One region of the Colwellia sp. BRX10-1 genome, then DNA from elsewhere that is predicted to be linked to it. Evidence: predicted binding sites of a transcription regulator. Region 1 holds the regulator's gene; each other region holds the start of a gene.

Region 1 (5,033 bases):
GGAGAGCTCGACTCTCCTTTTTTTATTTATGACAAATAGTAGGTCACGGTGCAGTGACTAGATGGACGCAGAAAGTAGGAATTAAGAAGTAGGTTAACGCAGGAGCAGTTACCTCTTCTACGTCATTTATGTTCCAGATAAATCATTAGTAACAGCATCTATTTAGCCAATGTCACCGATGGCAAAGCATGACAATATTGAGTAGGACGAATAACAATGAAAACTTCAACGAAAGCCGTTTTACTCTCAGCACTTGTTTACCCGGGTATTGGCCAACTAATGTGTCACGCTTATCGACGGGCTACGTTATTTATTTTAAGTTTTTCTGTGACGGTATATTTGTATATTGAAGAAGTGATGAGGCAATATCAGCCACTTATTAATAAAGTTAAATCAGGTGACGTTGCGCTCAATAGCCAAGCACTGATCGCTGAGATGTCAAAAAATCCCATTATTGTTGACCCTATCTTAATGAGTACATTAACCTATACACTATTAACTTGTTGGTTACTGGCTATTGTAGATGCTTACCGTATGGGCATAAAAAAAGACGCCAGAGCGTCTTTTTAAGGAAGTGTATTAAAACCCTAAGCTACTCGTCTTCAATTTCAAATTGACTGAAGTCGGTAATACCTTTTGCTATTAACGCTTCGCGCACACTTTTAGGTAGCATCTCTGTATTGTCTTTTGTTAAATCGCCATCATCAGGAAGAGGCTGTCCGGTAAAAGCATGCAGAAAAGCTTCACATAACAATTCGCTGTTAGTTGCATGGCGTAAGTTGTTAACTTGCCGACGAGTACGTTCATCCGTTAACACTTTCAGTACCCGCAACGGGATTGAGACCGTGATTTTTTTAACTTGCTCACTTTTTTTACCATGTTCGGCGTATGGTTTTATATAATCGCCATTCCACTTTGCCATTTAATTACCTTTGTTTAGCTAAATTACTTTTTATAAGTTAGATTTTACTGGTTGTTGGCGTTGAGTCAATAACGAATGTGTAGAAGTTTAGAAGTCTAAAGTTCTTGACCGACAAAAGTAAAGCGTTTAGAGTTATAGACGTCCAAACATCTATTTGATTTTACTGCCCGATTGGAGCAAAAAATGACAAGCAAAAAACCAGCAACATTAGCTGTTAGAGCCGGCATTAATAGTGATGAACATCACGGTGCGGTTGTTCCTGCCATTCATTTATCGAGTACTTATGCTTTAAAAGGCTTCAACAATAAGCGCCAATTTGATTATTCCAGAACAGGCAACCCCACTCGAAGCACGTTTGCACAAGCTATCGCTGATTTAGAGCAGGGGGCTGTAGGCATTGTTACCAGCACAGGAATGTCAGCGGTGCACTTAATTTGTCAGTTACTGACAACAAAAGATACGGTTGTTATTCCACATGATTGCTATGGTGGAAGTTATCGCTTGTTTACCCACCTAGCAAAACGTGGCTTATTTAATGTGCTTGTTGTTGATCAAAACGATGATCAAGCGTTAGCGCAAGCGCTTGAACAAAAGCCAAGATTAGTTTTGATTGAGTCACCCAGTAACCCATTATTACGGCTGGTTGATATAAAAAAGGTTACTCAAGCCAGTCATGCTGTTGGTGCTTTAGTGGCAGTAGATAATACGTTTCTTTCTCCCTTGTTACAGCAACCGCTATTATTAGGTGCTGATATTGTTTTTCACTCGACAACTAAATATATTAATGGTCATAGTGATGTTGTGGGTGGGGTGTTAGTAACAAAAGAAAAAGAACTGGGTGAAGAGCTAGCGTGGTGGGCAAATTGTATTGGTATTACTGGCTCACCTTTCGACAGCTATCTGGCATTACGTGGCTTAAAAACCTTACCACTGCGCATGAAACAGCATCAAGAAAATGCTAATGCTGTTGCAAAATACTTAGAAAATCATCGAGCAATTAACGCGGTATACTTTCCTGGTTTAAAAAATCACCCGGGACACGAAATTGCTAAGCGTCAGCAAAAAGATTTTGGCGCTATGATGAGTTTCGAAATAAAAGGTGGTGTTGAAGCGGTTAAAGTACTCTTTGACAACTTATCACTCTTTACCTTGGCACAGTCATTAGGTGGCGTTGAAAGTTTAATCAGTCATCCATCAACGATGACCCATGCAGGTATGGAAATTGAAGCACAAATTGCAGCGGGTATTACTCAATCTTTAATCCGAATTTCTGTCGGTATTGAAGATGTTAGTGATATTATTAATGACTTAGAACAAGCTTTATCGGCAAGCCAAATTTAAAGTTGTAGACTATTTTTAGTAGAAGAATTAATGAGTGAAAATGACACAGTCAAATACAGTAGAACAATTATCATCAGGGAATAATCAACTGGCGAAGCATGCTATTCATGTACATAAATTTGGTGGCAGTAGCTTAGCAACTACCCAATGTATTGAACGTGTGGTTGATATTATTCGTCAAAACTGTCAATTAAATGATTTAGTTGTTGTTTCGGCAAATGGAAACACTACGGATGACTTATTCAATATTTATAAACTCGCACTTGAAAAAAGTGACGAGCTGTTTTTGGCTATTGAAACACTAGAGAAATCACAAAGCACATTAATTGGTGAGTTATTGAACCCTAGCAGTGCAGCAGACCTTATCAAGGTTTTGTCTGATGATATAACACAATTAACGGCTTGGTTATCTGATCAGCCAAGCCAACACCATGCAGATATGCTGGCATTTGGTGAGCTGTGGTCGGCGCGTTTATTATCGGCGGTGTTAAGTGAAAAAGTTTGTCCAAGTTATGCTATTGATGCGCGTGACTTTCTGGTTATCAATAATGATAAAGACTGTGCAGTCGACAATCAGCAAAGTAGTCAAAATTTTCAGCAGAACTTACAAAAAGGAAAGTTGGCGGTTATTACTGGCTATATCACTAAAAATTCTCAAGGTGAAACCTGTACTTTAGGTCGTAATGGTAGTGACTATTCAGCAACAATTATTGCATCACTGTCGGGCGCGCTGAATGTTACCCTATGGACTGACGTTGATGGCATTTATAGTGCCGATCCTCGTATTGTACCACTTGCCCGTAAATTACATCGCTTACCTAATGGTGTCGCGAAAGAATTAGGCCGCTTAGGTAACCCGGTTCTGCATGCAAAAACCTTACAGCCGCTCACTAACCACAGCACACACCTTCATGTAGCAAGTAGCTTTGATCCTGAAATTTCTGGTACAGAGATAGGAAAATTTGGTCAAATTGCTAAACAGGAATTGTCAGTTACCTCGCTTAACGATCTGTTACTGGTAAAATCGACCAGTTTAGCCGGTTCGTTTGGTGAACAAGCCAGTAATGAGTTTTCTGCGATATGTAGTGATATTCAGCAAGGCTTTATGGTTATCCACCAAACACAACAAAAATTAGTGAGTCAGTGGCTGGCGAGTCATGATACCGAAGTATCATTCACACCGGTGTCGATTATAGCGATTGTTGGTCATAGTGTGGTAAATCAAGGTAATATCCAAGCGCGTTTTAAACGTGCCCTCAAACATACTCATGTACTGCAGGTGGTGAACTCGTTAAGTGAGCATAGTATTATCGCCATTCTTCAGCAGAGTTGTACCGGTGAGTTACTTAATAATGTTCATTATGATATGACTAAAGACGCTCGACACATAGGTGTTGTTGTTTCAGGGCTTGGTAATATAGGTCAACGATTCTTAGACTTGTTACCCGCGCAACTCAATCGAGTCTCTGTGTTAGAGAACGTTCATTTAGTCGGTTTAGTCACTTCTAAAAAAGCATTGCTTAATACCGATGGTATCGATGTTAATCAAGCAATGTCGCTTTATGAAAGAGATGCTACGCCTTGTGATAATGCCTTATTGATGTCGTGGTTAACGAACCATCCTTACGACGAATTAATTGTTGTCGATATCACCCCTAGCGAACATTTTAGTGATTTATACAGTGAGTTCTTTAAAGAAGGTATTCATGTTATTGGTGCCAATAAATGGGCGGCTTCTGCCAGTACCGCTCGCTATAATGACTTAGTATTAACCGCGGCTGAAAATAAAAGCTTATGGTTAGGAAGTACTACTGTTGGCGCCGGTTTACCGGTTAACTTTGCCATTAACGATTTATTGAAAAGTGGCGATAAGATAACGGAAATATCAGGAATTTTTTCAGGCACGCTTTCTTGGCTATTTGAAACCTATGATGCCAGTGTACCGTTTTCAACCTTATTAATGGATGCCTTATCACAAGGGATCACTGAACCCGATCCACGAGAAGATCTGTCTGGGCGAGACGTGCAACGAAAATTACTGATCTTAGCGCGTATGGCAGGTTTTGAATTATCACTTGATGATATTGAATGCGAAAATTTAGTGCCAGAATCCTTACAAGGGTTATCAACGACGGAATTTTTAGCAAAGTCAGCAGACTTGGACAGTTACTTTGCTGAACAACTCACTAGCGCATCTAAACAGCAAGCCTGTATTCGTTATATTGCAAAATTCTGTGTCAACGAACAAGGCCAATTGAGCGCTAAGGTTTATCTTGCGACGCTTGCTAAGAATGATCCCTTTGCCTCTTTAACTCCGGGTGATAATATCTTTTTAATTAAGAGCCATTGGTATCAAGATAACCCGCTTATTATTCGTGGACCAGGCGCGGGTCGTGATGTTACCGCGGGTGGCCTACATTCAGACTTAGTGAGTATCTGCCAGCAACTGGCCGGTAAAAAACACCAAGTTAAAATCAAAGGTCTAAGTTAAATTAGCATAATCTAACTATCATCATTATTACTACACTAGGCATTAATACGCTAAATGAGAAAAAGCACAACTTGTAGGTTGTGCTTTTTCTCAATCGATACTAATAAACACTTGTCTGTTATCGCATTATTAACTAGCATTTAGATAATTAAAAAAAGTAGCTACTTAGCACAGGCACCAAGTTGTATTTACATGGAAAATAAAACCTATAGCGACAGCTATTTTACCAGCCAAGTAAAAAGTCTTTTAAGCAGAATTTATGGCCACAGCCAATTAAAT
Region 2 (5,033 bases), on a different contig from region 1:
AACATTCGCACTTGAATGATCACGGGTTACTTTAGGCAGATGATGTGCTTCGTCAATAATGTAAAAAGTGTCTTCTGGTGAGGGTAAAATAACACCTCCACCAAGCTCTAAATCAGCCAGTAATAAACTATGGTTAATGACCAACACATCGGCAGACTCCATGGTTTCTCGAGCTTTATGAAAAGGGCAATGGGTGTGATCGGCTAAATGTTTTAAACAACTGTGTTTGTCACATTGAATTTGTTGCCATAAATGATGAGGGATAGGGTCAGCCCAAGAATCTAGATCGCCTTGCCATTTATTATCCGTTAACGCTTTATGTAAATGATGTAATAGCTTTATATCCATGGCATTAGGTTTTTGCGCAAAGGTGAAACCGGCCTGAGGTGAATCGTCTTGACTGACAGCAAGTGCTAATTTTTGCCGACAAACATAGCGCTGGCGACCTTTGACTAAGGTGAAATTAAAATCTAAGCCTGAATGTTTCTTTAAGAAGGGTAAATCTTTATCCACTAATTGTTCTTGTAGCGCAACTGTTGCAGTAGAAATACAGACCTTTTTTTGACGTGACATCGCTAACGGAATAGCGCCTAATGAATAAGCCAACGATTTACCCGTACCGGTGCCGGCTTCTATGATAATAATTTTTCGCGCTTTATCGTATTCTCCCGCAAGAGTTTTAGCTATTTCGGCAATCAAAAAAGTTTGCTGTTTTCTTGGATGAAAGTTTTCTAAATTTTCACCAATGGTTTTATACGATGTGCGAATTGCTACTTTAATTTTATCGCTTAGCATGCTGTTAGCCATTTAGGGTTCATTAGATTATATACTCATTCCAGTTAAATAGGCTGAATCCTGTATCTTCAAATAGGATGAGTATATACTGCTGTATATATTAACAGTTTATCGTTATCCGCAACGAATTAAAATAATTAATGTCATTAACTGTAGAAAAATTAACGCCCAGCTTGAATTATGGCTTTTTATTAACTCGTCAAGCTTATGATACCAAACAAGGTATCGAATTGTCTTTATGGATTAAAACCCTTAAAGGTGCTGTTAATGTTATTGTGCAAAATCAACAGGCATTATTTTTTGTTGAACAAACGCAGCAAGTACGCGCGCAAAGTCTCCTGTCGGAGCAGCGAATAGTAACGGCTAAAGTTACCCCGCTTACGCTTAAAACCTTTAATCAACAACTTGTCAGTGGTTTTTATTTTTCAACGATGCGTGAATTCTATCGCGCACGCGATGTTTTAAAACAAGCCCAGATAAAATGCTATGAAGACGATTTTCGCCCCGATGAACGTTTTTTAATGGAGCGCTTTATTACCGCTGGTATTGAATTTATCCCTCGGTTAACAGCTTTATCGATAACCGAATCTGCCAAACAGTTTTCACAGACTAACTTTGCTACCTTTTATAGTGACAAATGCCGTGCAACGGATAAGACTCAGTTACTTGATGATATTGCGTTAACTATGGTATCACTTGATATTGAGTGTTCAATGGCAGGGGAGCTTTATTCTATTGGTTTACATTCGCATAAAATGTCTGATGGTAAGCCGATAAAATGTGTTTTGATGATCGGTGATCAAAACAAGTTTTTAGCAAAAATAACGCAGTCCAAGTTATCCGACGCTGAGGCGACAGAAATCGCAGAGCACATCGTTTGGTTTCACAATGAACAAGCGCTGCTAGCTGAGCTGATCGCTTGGATAAAAATCCACGATCCCGACATTTTTATTGGTTGGAACGTGATTAACTTTGATTTTAATTTGCTACAAAAACGCTGTGATATTTATAATATCCCTTTTAATATCGGCCGCAATGATAAGTCGCCTCGTTGGCGAACACGTTCGGCAGGTGGTAGTCAAAATGAGCAAAAATTTATTGATGTCGCTGGCAGAGTGGTCCTTGATGGTATTGATTTACTAAAAAACGCGACTTATAACTTTCCAAGTTTTTCCCTTGATTTTGTTGCCAATGCCTTATTAGGTAAAGGGAAAAAAGTTGATGATGTTGACAATAGAATGCAAGAGATTAACGACAACTTTGCCAATGACAAGCTAGCTTTAGCCGCTTATAACCTTGAAGATTGCCATTTAGTTACCCTGATCTTTGAACAATCTCTATTACTAGAATTCACGCGTTTGCGCGCCAAACTAACTGGTTTATCTATAGACCGTATTGGCGGCTCTGTGGCAGCGTTTACTAATTTATATTTACCTAAATTACACCGTAGTGGTTATATTGCGCCCAATATGGGCGATGGCTTGCAAGGGCTAATTTCTCCTGGTGGTTATGTGATGGACTCTATTCCGGGTTTATATAAAAATGTCTTAGTACTTGATTTTAAAAGTCTTTACCCCTCAATTATTCGAAGTTTTAATATTGATCCTATGGGCCTAATTGAAGGCTTACAATCACCTGAAACTAGTATCAAAGGTTTTGATGGTGCTTATTTCTCTAGGGATAAACATTTTTTACCTGACATTATTAATGAGCTGTGGTTAGAGCGTGATATCGCTAAAAAAGATAAAAATGCGGCATTGTCACAAGCAATAAAAATTATTATGAATTCGTTTTATGGAGTATTAGGTTCAACGGGATGCCGATTTTTTGATCCTCGTTTATCCGGTTCAATCACTAAACGAAGCCATGAATTATTAATCACCACTAAAATGTGGCTAGAAGATGATGGTTATCAAGTTATTTATGGCGATACCGATTCTATTTTCGTCAGTGTTGACGATGATTTTAGTCACCAGCAATGTCAAAAGCTGGGTAAAACCTTACAAGATAAAATTAATCTTAGGTGGCAAGCAACGCTTAAAAAAGAATTTGCGATAGAAAGCCAACTTGAAATTGAGTTTGAAACACATTTTAGCCAATTTTTGATGCCAACCATCAGAGGGCAAGATGTCGGTACTAAGAAGCGTTATGCTGGCATTGTAGAAAAGAATGGCTCATCAGAATTGATTTTTAAAGGCTTAGAAAGTGTCCGCACCGATTGGACTGAACTGGCTAAAACTTTTCAACGAGAGTTGTATTTAAAAATATTTAATGGCGAACCTTTTGCTGACTATGTACGCAATATTGTTACTCAAACATCAGCAGGACAATTAGATCATTTACTGGTGTATCGTAAACGCATTCGTAGGCAGTTAGATCATTACGTTAAAAACGTGCCTCCACATGTGAAAGCGGCACGTTTAGCCGATGATATAAACAAGATAAATAAGCAACCGCTAAAATATCAGCAACGTGGTTGGATAGAGTACTTGATCACGACTTCTGGACCGCAAGCAAAAGGTTATGTTAACGCGCCACTCGATTACCAGTTTTATATCGATCGGCAATTAGCGACCGTTGCTGATGCTATTTTACCTTTTGTCGGGAGTAGTTTCGAAAAATTAACCAGTGATCAAATGAACTTGTTTCAATAGCCTCTGCTGTTTTAATTAATATAAATAAATCGTGCATCATGCTTGGAAAGATCATAAGGTGACTTTATTGAGTTAGCTATTTAGATGGCTAAATGAATTTTATGTTTTAGGATGAAAGATCATGATCAACGATACCAAAATAGTCAATGCGGGACGAAAATCAAAATGGACACGTGGCGTTGTTAATCCCCCAGTAGAACGTGCATCAACCGTTGTTTTTAATACGGTTAAAGAAATGAATCACGCAACAGCAAATCGTGGTAATCAAGTACTTTTCTATGGCAGAAGAGGCACCTCAACGGCTTTTGCTTTCGCCGATGCTATGACTGATCTCGAAGGCGGCGCTGGTTGTGCCATTTATCCATCGGGTACTGCGGCGATCACTAATGCTATTCTTTCGTTTGTTAAAACCGGTGACCATATCCTTATGGTCGATACGGCTTATGAACCCACGCGTGATTTTTGCGATAAAATATTGGTCAATATTGGCGTTGAAACGACTTATTACGATCCAACTATTGGCCGAGATATAGCCGGACTTATTAAAGAAAACACCCGACTTATTTTCTTAGAGTCTCCTGGCTCTATTACCATGGAAGTTCAAGATGTTCCCGGTATAGCTGAAGTTGCTCACCAGCATGGCTGTATGGTTATGCTCGATAATACTTGGGCTGCAGGGGTTAATTTTCAACCTTTTGATTATGGTGTCGATATTTCGATTCAAGCAGCGACTAAATATATCGTTGGTCATTCAGATGTGATGTTAGGTACGGCAATAGCCACTGAAGAGTATTGGCCACAACTGCGTGAAAACAGTTATCTGATGGGGCAATGTACTTCACCCGATGATCTATATTTGGCAATGCGTGGCATTCGTACCTTAGGTGTGCGTTTAAAACAACATCAAATTAGTGCGCTAAAAGTGGCTAATTGGTTAGCAACACGCGAAGAAGTTGATGTTATTCTTCATCCTGCATTCGAATCGTGTCCGGGCCATGAATATTTTAAGCGTGACTTTACTGGTGCTAACGGTTTGTTTTCATTTGTGTTAACCCGCGGTGATAAGCAATCACTTAATGCCTTACTTGATGGTATGGAACATTTTAAAATGGGCTATTCGTGGGGCGGTTTTGAAAGTTTAATTTTGGGTAATACCAATGTTGGCCGTTTGCGAACAGCGACAAAGTGGAATTATGAATATCCATTAATTCGCCTGCATATAGGTTTAGAGGATGTTGATGACTTAATTGCCGACCTTGCTCGAGGCTTTGATAGATTGAACACTGCCTTAGAAAATAAATCTTAGACAGTATTTTATTAAAAAATAAAGCTTAGGCTTTACGCGTTAAAAGTTTGGAATTTACATGCTGCTATGCACAACACAAAGGTTAACCATTAGGCACCTGAATGAGCAGGACCATGAATTTGTTCTGCAATTATTGAATGATGATGCTTTTATTAAAAACATTGGTGATAAAGGGGTTAGAGAGACTAAAGATGCAATTGCCTACTTAGTTAATGGTCCACTAGCAAGCTATAGCGAACAGGGTTTTGGGCTAAATTTAGTCGCTTTGAAAAGTGATA
Region 3 (5,033 bases), on a different contig from region 1:
CGTATGCTACTTGTATTATTTATGACCGCTACTTTACAAGAAGGAGGCTTAAGTTTAACCGTCGCTTCTGCAGCTGCTATATATGGTTTATATACTGGTAGTGTTTATTTTATGGGCTTACCTGGCGGTTGGATAGCTGACCGATTAATTGGTGGTCAAAAAGCAGTTTGGTACGGCGCAATCATTATTATGATTGGCCATATCATCTTAGCTATTCCGAATGACACCACCTTTTTTATTGGTTTAATCGTCGTCATTTTAGGTACGGGTTTATTAAAACCAAATATTGGCGCTATGGTAGGTCAACTATACTCAGATGAAGATGTTCGTCGTGATAGTGGTTATGCCATTTATTATATGGGCATCAATTTAGGTTCAGTTATTGGCTATGCAGTTTGTGGCTACTTAATGGAAAATGTTGGTTGGCATTGGGCGTTTGGCGCCGCAGCTATTGGTATGGCATTAGGTTTAATTCAATACAAATTGACTACCCCTAAGCTTCAAGGTATTGGAGAAAAGCCAGTATATCCTATGTCAGAGAAAGCACAAAAAACCAGCTGGACAATTATTGGTATTGTTTTAGCGGTTATTGCGTTTGTTACCTATGCTACTTTTCAAGGCATTATTACTATTGTTCCTGTAACTGTCGCTCAATACGTTGCCGTAGCATTCTCTGCAATTTTCGTTATTTATTATGCGGTAATATATTTTGGTAGTAACCTAACGCAAAATGAAAAGAAAAAACTCTGGGCATTATTATTGATCTGTATTGCATCAGCTTGTTTTTGGTCGGGCTTTGAGCAAGCGGGTTCGTCGATGAATTTATTCGCGCGCGATTATACTGACCGCGTCATAGGATCATTTGAAATACCTACGGGTTGGTTTCAATCTGCAAACTCCTTTTTTATCGTTTTACTATCACCCTTTTTTGCTGCTTTATGGATTAACTTAGGTAAAAGACTGGTAAGTCCTTCTTATGGAATAAAGTGTGCTGTTGGACTAATCATCATGGCGAGTGGTTTTATCGTGATGTTTTTTGCTGCACAATATGCTGCTTCAGGAATGAAAGTTGCCCCTTACTGGTTAGTAGCAACTTACTTCCTACATACAGTTGGTGAACTTTGTTTAAGCCCTGTAGCACTTAGTGCGGTAAGTAAATTATCACCTAAACGCTTTGCAGGACAAATGATGGGCGTATTTGTTTTAACTTATTCAATAGGTAATATAATTTCTGGTTTATTAGCCGGTAATTACGATCCAAATAACGTCGCGCAAATACCTTCGCTTTATATTCAAATTAGCTTATTTAGCATTGGTATTGGTTTAATCATTTTGTTGATTGGTTTCAAATCTAGATTTTGGGAAAATTTGCCTGATGATTCAGAAGCATCTACGACTAACGCAAATGGTTCAACGGCAACGACTAACGCTTAGTTAACTATCGTTCATCGTTAAAGTGACTCTGAAAAGCCAACATTTATTGTTGGCTTTTTTATAGCTGATTTTTACTGTAACTTACTTGTTGTCGTTAGACTTGTTTTATAAGGGGATTAAATATCATGAAAACAAGAGATGTGCTTCGCCAACAGATTCGCTATCAACGCAGTTTATTAGGCGCTGACCAGCAAGCGGAACAATCACTTTTATTATCTAAAAGACTCATTAAAGAACAAGTAGTCAAAGGCGTTAAACACATCGCGATTTATTTAGCCAATGATGGCGAGTTAAATACTCAGCCTTTTATTGATTGGTGCTGGCAAAATAACATCACCGTATATTTACCGGTAATACATCCTTTTAGTAAGAATAACTTACTCTTTTTAAAATATGCTGAGACGTCTATTCTCGTCAAAAATAAATATGGTATTTTAGAGCCTAAGCTTAACGTTCAAGATATAATAACGGTCGCTCAGCTTGATGTTATTTTTACCCCCTTAGTCGCCTTTGACCGATATGGTAATCGCTTAGGCATGGGCGGTGGTTTTTATGACCGAACACTTTCGGCTTGGCATGCTCAATATCAACAAAACAAACAAGCTAAACCCTTACCAGTTGGCTTAGCTCACGATTGCCAAAAAGTTAACACTATTCCCTTTGAAAGTTGGGATATTCCACTGCCTAAAATTATCACCCCTACAACCAGCTATAACTTCGATATTTAATCATCTGCTGATATACTTCTACCTAATTTCCCCTCGCTAATTAGGATTCACATGACACAAGATGAAATGAAGAAGGCAGCAGCCCTTAAAGCACTCGAATTTATTAAAAACGATACCATTGTTGGCGTAGGCACCGGGTCTACTGTTAATCACTTTATTGACGCCCTAGCAACAATCAAAGACGACATTGAAGGTGCTGTTTCTAGCTCTGAAGCGTCGACTCAAAGATTGAAAGCCCATGGTATCGAAGTGTTTGAATTGAATAATGTTGGTAGCGTTGATGTTTATGTTGATGGCGCCGATGAAATTACTGAATATCTGTCGATGATAAAAGGTGGTGGTGCAGCACTAACCCGAGAGAAAATTGTCGCGGCTGTAGCAAAAACATTTGTCTGTATTGCCGATGAAAGTAAACAAGTAAAAATGCTAGGAAAATTTCCTTTACCGGTAGAAGTTATTCCAATGGCACGAAGCTATGTAGCGCGCGAATTAGTTAAACTAGGTGGTGACCCGGTTTATCGCCAAGGCGTAATTACCGATAACGGTTGTGTGATTCTCGATGTGCATAACTTAGAGATACTTGATCCTAAAAAACTTGAAAGCGATATTAATGCCATTGTAGGTGTTGTTACTAATGGTTTATTTGCACTACGTGGCGCTGATGTTTTAATTTTAGGCACTCAAGATGGCGCAAAACTCATAAAATAAATCTTTAGAGTTTATACACTATATGCTAGTTTAGAAATCTAGCCATCTAAACACTTTATATTTGGTTAAGGCAATGACCACTATAGTCCTACATGAGATATTAGAAAATGAGCAATAATTCATTAGCAAAAGAAAAAATTAAGATTTTATTACTTGAAGGTGTCCACCCGAGCGCTGTTGAAGAGTTAAAAATGAAAGGCTACAGCAATATTGAATGTATTAGTACATCGCTTGCTGAAGAAGATTTGATCAAAAAAATTGCTAATGTTCACTTTATTGGTATTCGTTCTCGTACTCAGTTAACTGACCATGTACTAAGCCATGCAAAAAAACTCGCGGCTATTGGTTGTTTCTGTATAGGTACTAACCAAGTTGAAATTAAAGCGGCACAAAAACGTGGCATTCCAGTATTTAATGCCCCGTTTTCAAATACACGATCGGTTGCCGAACTAGTCTTAGGTGAAACCTTATTATTATTACGTGGTATTCCTGAAAAAAGCGCTAAAGCTCATCGCGGTGAATGGAATAAATCTGCGGCTGGCTCGGTAGAAGCTCGTGGCAAAACCTTAGGTATTATTGGTTACGGCCATATTGGCATGCAATTAGGTATTTTAGCTGAAACCTTAGGTATGCGAGTACGCTTTTATGATATCGAAACCAAACTTCCGTTAGGTAATGCGAGCCAAGCATCAAGTTTAAAAGTTTTATTAAAAGAAGCTGATGTAGTTAGCTTACACGTACCTGAAACGGTTCAAACGCAAAACATGATGGCAGCAAAAGAATTTGCACTCATGAAAGACGGTGTTATTTTTATCAATGCTTCTCGTGGTACTGTCGTTGATATTGATGCATTAGCTGAAGCGCTTAAAAGTAAAAAAGTCGCTGGCGCAGCAATCGATGTTTTTCCTGTTGAACCCAAAGGTAATGATGAAGAGTTTATTTCACCATTACGTGCATTCGACAACGTTATTTTGACGCCACATATTGGTGGTAGTACGAAAGAAGCCCAGTCGAATATCGGCTTAGAAGTTGCCAGCAAAATGGCAAAATACTCTGACAACGGTTCAACACTTTCGGCAGTAAACTTCCCTGAAGTTTCTTTGCCTGGTCATACGGGAACAAGCCGTTTATTACATATACACCGTAACCAACCGGGTGTGTTAACCCAAATTAACCAAGCATTTGCTAAGCACAATATTAATATTGCTGCACAGTACTTACAAACAGATGATCAAATTGGTTATGTAGTTATTGATATTGAAGCACAAGATAGTGTACTAGCATTACGTGAATTAAAACAAATTGACGGCACAATACGCGCACGTATTCTTCATTAGTTTTTTGAGTATTTAGCGTAAACAATAAAAAACGAGACTTAATAAGTCTCGTTTTTTTTATTACCACATTAACGAGCTATCATTTGAACGTGTAAAAAACCTATTACAGCCCCGAGAATACTGAAATGAGTCCAGGATGACGGAGTTTGGTTTCATTCTGAATTTATTTCAGTTTCCACTCTCGTCATGCCGAACTTGTTTCTGTTTCCATTCCCGTCATGCTGAACTTGTTTCAGTATCTGGGCTTAGAGTTGTTAAGGACGAGATCCTGAAACGAGTTCAGGATGACGGCGTTTTGAGTCATGCTAATGGTGTTTGCGTTCACGCTGATGGGTGTTGCGTTGATGCTGAATTTATTTCAGTATCCATTCTCGTCATGCTGAAATAAATTCAGTACCTGGTCTTCAAGTTGTTAAGGACGAGATCCTGAAACGAGTTCAGGATGACAGCGTTTTGAGTCATGCTAATGGTGTTTGCGTTCATGCTGATGGCGATTGGGTTCACACTGAACTTGTTTCAGTATCCATTCCCGTCATGCTGAATTTATTTCAGTATCTGGGCTTTGGGTTGTTAGGGACGAGATCCTGAAACAAGTTCAGGATGACGGAGGTTGGGTTCATTCTGATGGAGTTTGAGTTCATGCTGATGGAGTTTGGATTCATGCTGAATTTATTTCAGTATCCATTCCCGTCATACTGAACTTGTTTCAGCTTCCACTCCCGTCATGCTGAATTCATTTCAGTATCTGGGCTTCTAGTTGTTAGGTACAGATCCTGAAACAAGTTCAGGATGACGGCGGTTAGGTTCATGCTGATGGAGTTTGGGT

Evidence for each region. The regulator MetJ, encoded in region 1, represses methionine synthesis genes. The targets are predictions, from matches to a motif close to TAGACGTCTAGACGTCTA.
Region 2: H4J75_RS09775 (cystathionine beta-lyase) is a predicted target of MetJ. The motif match lies at 3,523-3,540, and genes of this name have one in related genera.
Region 3: serA (phosphoglycerate dehydrogenase) is a predicted target of MetJ. The motif match lies at 2,902-2,919, and genes of this name have one in related genera.

Annotation. Positions count from the first base shown of each region.
Region 1 covers NZ_JACGWC010000003.1:237,316-242,348, forward strand. The annotation lists gene H4J75_RS04900 (hypothetical protein) at 217-570, shown strand; gene metJ (met regulon transcriptional regulator MetJ) at 593-922, opposite strand; gene metB (cystathionine gamma-synthase) at 1,106-2,263, shown strand; gene metL (bifunctional aspartate kinase/homoserine dehydrogenase II) at 2,304-4,754, shown strand; gene H4J75_RS04920 (hypothetical protein) at 4,947-5,033, shown strand, end outside.
Region 2 covers NZ_JACGWC010000009.1:73,942-78,974, forward strand. The annotation lists gene dinG (ATP-dependent DNA helicase DinG) at 1-795, opposite strand, end outside; gene H4J75_RS09770 (DNA polymerase II) at 936-3,449, shown strand; gene H4J75_RS09775 (cystathionine beta-lyase) at 3,571-4,755, shown strand; gene H4J75_RS09780 (GNAT family N-acetyltransferase) at 4,814-5,033, shown strand, end outside.
Region 3 covers NZ_JACGWC010000001.1:55,738-60,770, forward strand. The annotation lists gene H4J75_RS00255 (peptide MFS transporter) at 1-1,434, shown strand, start outside; gene H4J75_RS00260 (5-formyltetrahydrofolate cyclo-ligase) at 1,560-2,162, shown strand; gene rpiA (ribose-5-phosphate isomerase RpiA) at 2,214-2,870, shown strand; gene serA (phosphoglycerate dehydrogenase) at 2,978-4,207, shown strand.